Regions from separate parts of the Streptomyces sp. NPDC021012 genome, predicted to be linked through region 1. Evidence: riboswitches for the same ligand, from Rfam matches in the RefSeq annotation. Region 1 holds a riboswitch; the other holds the start of a gene.

Region 1 (2,191 bases):
GGAGACGCCCAGGACGAAGGGGTCGGCGAGCGGGTTGCGCAGCAGCGACTGCATCACCGCCCCGCAGACGGCGAGTCCGGCGCCGCAGACGGCGGCGAGGAGGGTACGGGGCAGCCGCAGGTCCCAGACGATCCCGTCGCGGATCGGCGAGAGTTCGGAGGCGCCGCCGCCGAGGTGGGCGGCGACCACGGACCCGACCTCGCCGACGCCGATGTCCGCCGGGCCGATGGTGATGGCCACGGCCACGGACAGGCCGAGCAGGACGAGCCCGGCCACGGTCCACAGCAGCGCCGTGAGGCGTACCGGCCGGGCCGGCCGGGTTGCCAGGAGGGGCGTGCTCACTTCGCGAGACCGTACGAGCGGAGCGCGGCCGCCACCTTCTCGATGCCCTCGACGGTGCGGAGGGTGGGGTTGAGCGCCTGGCCGCTGAGCAGGACGTAGCGCTTGTGCTTCACGGCCGCCATGTTCCGGGTGACGGGGTCGGACTCCAGGAACTCGATCTTCTTGGCGGCGCTCTCGGCGGACTGCGCGCGGCGGGTCAGATCGCCGAGCACGAGGACGTCGGGGTCGCGGTCCGCGACGGTCTCCCAGTTGATCTGGGGCCACTCCTCGCGGGTGTCGTCGAAGACGTTCTTCGCCCCGAGCGCGTTCGTGACGATCCCGGGCGCTCCGCAACAGCCCGCCATGTAGGGCGACTTGGAGTCCGAGTACCAGTAGAGGACGGTGGCGTCGGTGAAGTCGGCCGCCGCCGTGGCCTTCGCCACCCGGGCCTTGAGCCCGGCCACGAGCTTCTCGCCGCGCTCGGGGACCGCGAACACCCGGGCCAGGTCGCGGATCTCGCCGTAGACGGTCTCCATGGTGAGGGGGCGGGTGCGGACGCCGTCGCCGTCGCCGCTGTTGTCCTTGCCGACGCAGTCGGTGGGCGAGAGGTACGTGGGGACGCCGAGCTGCTCGAAGCGCTCGCGGGGCGCCACTCCGCCCTTGCCGAGGGTGTACCCGAACGAGGCGGCCACGAAGTCGGGTTCGGTGTCGAGGACCTTCTCGAAGGAGGGGTAGCGGTCGGCCAGGCGCGGCACCTTCGCGTTCTCCCGCTCAAGTCCCTTGAGCACCGGGTCCGTCCAGGTCGCGGTGCCCACCATGCGGTCGGCGAGGCCGAGGGAGAGCATGATCTCCGCCGCCCCCTGGTCGAGGGCGACGGCCCGGCGCGGGGCGCGGTCGACGCGGACCGGCCGTCCGCAGTTCTCGTCGAGGGTGACGGGGTACCCGTGCTCGGGGGCGCTCTTCCCGGACGGCGCGGAGGACCCGCCTCCGCAGCCGGTCACCGTCGCGGTGAGGAGCAGGACGCCGGCCAGGGCGAGCACGGCGGAGCGGACGGGGTGTGCGAGCGGCACGGGAACTTCCTCTGCGGCCACGGCTCATACGCGGAGCCTGTCGTACGGTCCTCCCCGGGCGGCGGCGTGCCGCCGGGGCCGCCAGCAGGTCTTCGGACTCGGGGTCGGCCGGACGGGGCGCCTTCCCGGGCCCGTCGTGCCGCCCAGTGGCCGATGCTCCGCCCGTCGCCCTCACCGCTGCGCGTCAGTTCCGGTCTTCCACCGGATTCCCTGACCCGTGCACGTACCCGTTCAGGTGCGTACAAAGGTGCGACTGGCCTCGGCACAGTACCACCGGGCGGCGCCCCCGCCCCGGGGCCCGGTCCGTGTCAGACGCGCAGCTCCCTGGCCTCGAAGCGGCCGTCTCCGAGGACCAGGACGAAGGAGACCTGCTGCCCCTCGGAGACCGTCCGCGTCGCGCTCTCGATGTCCTCCGCGCGGAAGTACACCTGCTCCTCGGACCCCATGGGGACGACGAAGCCGTACCCGGCGAGACGGTTGAAGGAGTGCACGATCCCTTTGCTTCTGCCTTCCACGGCGGCCTCCTCGTCGTCGCCTCGGGGAGATGTCTCAGGGGAGATGTACCCCGCCCGGCCGCCTTTCGCCACCGCCGCCCTCCGGACGGCGCACCACCCTTAACGATCTAGTACAATGTTCAACAGAGGTCCGCTGCCGAAGATCCCCCGTTTCCGGCAGCGGGCCTCACCCTTTTCGCCCTCGCCCTTTTCGTCAGCGCGAGTCCGGCCGGACCCAGACCGTGCCGCGGGCCTCGTACTCCAGCATGGCCTCCAGGCCGTTCGCCGCCTCGGGGCCGAGCTCCC
Region 2 (2,191 bases), on a different contig from region 1:
ATGTTCTGTCCCTTGAACGGAGCGACCTTGATGCCCTGCCGGACCAGCCAGCGGCAGATGCCGGCCGTGACGACGCTCTTGCCCGCGTCGGACGTGGTCCCGGCGACGAGCAGCCCCCCACCCCTCATGCGTTCCTCCGCTTCAGCGCGCTCGCGATCATGCGGCCGCCCACGCAGGCGGCCAGGGTCAGTCCGGTGATCCGGCGGGAGAGCCGGACCGCGCGGTCGATGTCGGCGACCTCGACGGGTCGCCCCTCCCCGTTGAGGACGGGCCGGTGCTCGACCCGCCCGGCGTACGAGAGGGTCCCCCCGAGCCGTACGCCGAGGGCGCCCGCGAAGGAGGCCTCGACGGGGCCCGCGTTGGGGCTCGGGTGCTTCGAGGCGTCCGCCCGCCAGGCCCGTACGGCTCCGCGCGGGTTCCCGCCGGCGACGGTCGCGAGGGCGGCGGTCAGCCGGGCGCCGGGCCAGCCGGCCACATCGTCGAGGCGGGCCGAGGCCCAGCCGTACCGCAGGTGGCGGGGGGACCTGTGGCCGACCATCGCGTCGAGGGTGTTCACCGCGCGGAAGCCGAGCAGGCCCGGCACGCCCGCGACCGCTCCCCAGAAGAGGGCGCCGACGACCGCGTCGGAGGTGTTCTCGGCGACGGACTCGACGACCGCGCGGGCCATCGCGGGACCGTCGAGGGACTGCGGGTCGCGCCCGCACAGGTGCGGCAGCCGCTCCCGGGCGACCTCCAGGTCCCCGGCGGCGAGGGCGCCGCCGATCGCGCGGGCCTCGCGCCCCAGGGTCGTACCGCCGACGACGGCCCAGACCGAGGCGGCGGTGAGGGCGACGGAGGCCGCGCGGCTGCCCCGTACCGCCCGGGCGGCGAGGGCGCCGGCCGCGACGGTGGCGCCGGCGCAGACGGCGGTGTGCAGGGCGCCCCAGCCGCGGTGGTCGTGCCACAGGGCCTTCTCGACCCGGGCCGCGGCCCGGCCGAAGGCGGCGACGGGATGGCCGCGTCGGGGGTCGCCGACGAGCAGGTCGACGGCGAGACCGGCGGCCGCGCCGTACGCGAATCCGTCCGGGGAAAGGCGGCTGGCTCTGGAGGGGGTGGGGCTGCGGCCGGGCATGGCGCTGTGTCCTCACTCAGGGTCCGCGCCCTGGATCGACGTGACCGGCGGCGAGAGTTCCTGACTCCCGGACCCTTCGGATCCGGTCACAGTGGCGGGACCGCGCCGGAATCGCACCGGACTTCCTCTACAGCAGCCGTAATGGCCCCGGCAGTCCACCACGGCCCGAGAACAGCCGTCAACTCACCCTTGACCTGCATCGCGTCACTGTGCGAAGCACCACAAACACGACGGCGGGGCGGCCCGCACCCGAAGGTGCGGACCGCCCCGCCGGTCACGCCCGGAGCGTCAGGCGACGATCAGGTAGATGCCCCACGCCACGGCCGCCAGGCACAGGGCGAAGCAGGCGTAGGCGCCGGTGCGGGCCAGGGCGGCGGAGCCTCCCTGGGCGGCGGCCCGCTCCTGCTTGGAGAGGCCGACGACACCGAGGGTGAAGAGGCCCACGAGGGCGACGGTCGCCACGAGGCTGACTCCGAAGACGGAGCCGAGGGCTGCCCAGTCGATCTTCATGCTTGGTTCCAGTTCCTTAGACCGCGGCCGGGGCCGGGGGAGCGGCCGGGTCCGTGGGGACCGGCGCGGGGATGGTGGTCTTCAGGTCCTCGTCCGCGACGGCGGCGACGGAGCCGGCCGGCGGCGGGGTGACGGCCGCGATCGCGGTGGTCACGACGCCCTCGGGCTCGGCGTCGGCCTCGACCTCGTTGACGTTGGTGTGGTCGACCGGCTGGCGGCGGGAGACGAGCCAGATGCCGACGCAGGAGGCGGCGAGGAAGGCCGCGACGACGTAGACGCCCCAGTCGCCCTGGCGGGCGACGTACTCGGCGCCCGCGCCGACCAGACCGGCGGCCGGCAGGGTCAGGCCCCAGGCGACGAACATGCGGGTGGCGGTCGACCAGCGGACGACACCGCCCTTGCGGCCCAGACCCGCGCCCATGACGGCGCCGGAGACGGAGTGCGTGGTGGAGAGGGAGAAGCCCAGGTGGGAGGAGGCCAGGATGACCGTGGCGGCGCTGGTCTGGGCGGCGAAGCCCTGCTGCGGCTGGAGGTCGGTGAGGCCCTTGCCCATGGTGCGGATGATGCGCC

What was found. A riboswitch is a leader RNA that binds a small molecule or an ion and turns the genes downstream of it on or off. The one in region 1 is predicted to bind cobalamin.
Region 2: it holds a riboswitch for cobalamin, as region 1 does, so the genes downstream of both, ACH4TP_RS28350 (cobalamin biosynthesis protein) here and ACH4TP_RS10290 (ABC transporter substrate-binding protein) in region 1, are expected to answer to the same signal.

Annotation. Positions count from the first base shown of each region.
Region 1 is NZ_JBIRQU010000003.1:110,030-112,220, reverse strand. Features, by position in the region: gene ACH4TP_RS10295 (FecCD family ABC transporter permease) at 1-342, opposite strand, end outside; gene ACH4TP_RS10290 (ABC transporter substrate-binding protein) at 339-1,391, opposite strand; cobalamin riboswitch at 1,478-1,603, opposite strand; gene ACH4TP_RS10285 (cold-shock protein) at 1,700-1,906, opposite strand; gene ACH4TP_RS10280 (DJ-1/PfpI family protein) at 2,100-2,191, opposite strand, start outside.
Region 2 is NZ_JBIRQU010000009.1:282,569-284,759, forward strand. Features, by position in the region: gene ACH4TP_RS28345 (cobyric acid synthase) at 1-128, opposite strand, end outside; gene ACH4TP_RS28350 (cobalamin biosynthesis protein) at 125-1,111, opposite strand; cobalamin riboswitch at 1,145-1,287, opposite strand; gene ACH4TP_RS28355 (hypothetical protein) at 1,400-1,621, opposite strand; gene ACH4TP_RS28360 (anion permease) at 1,638-2,191, opposite strand, start outside.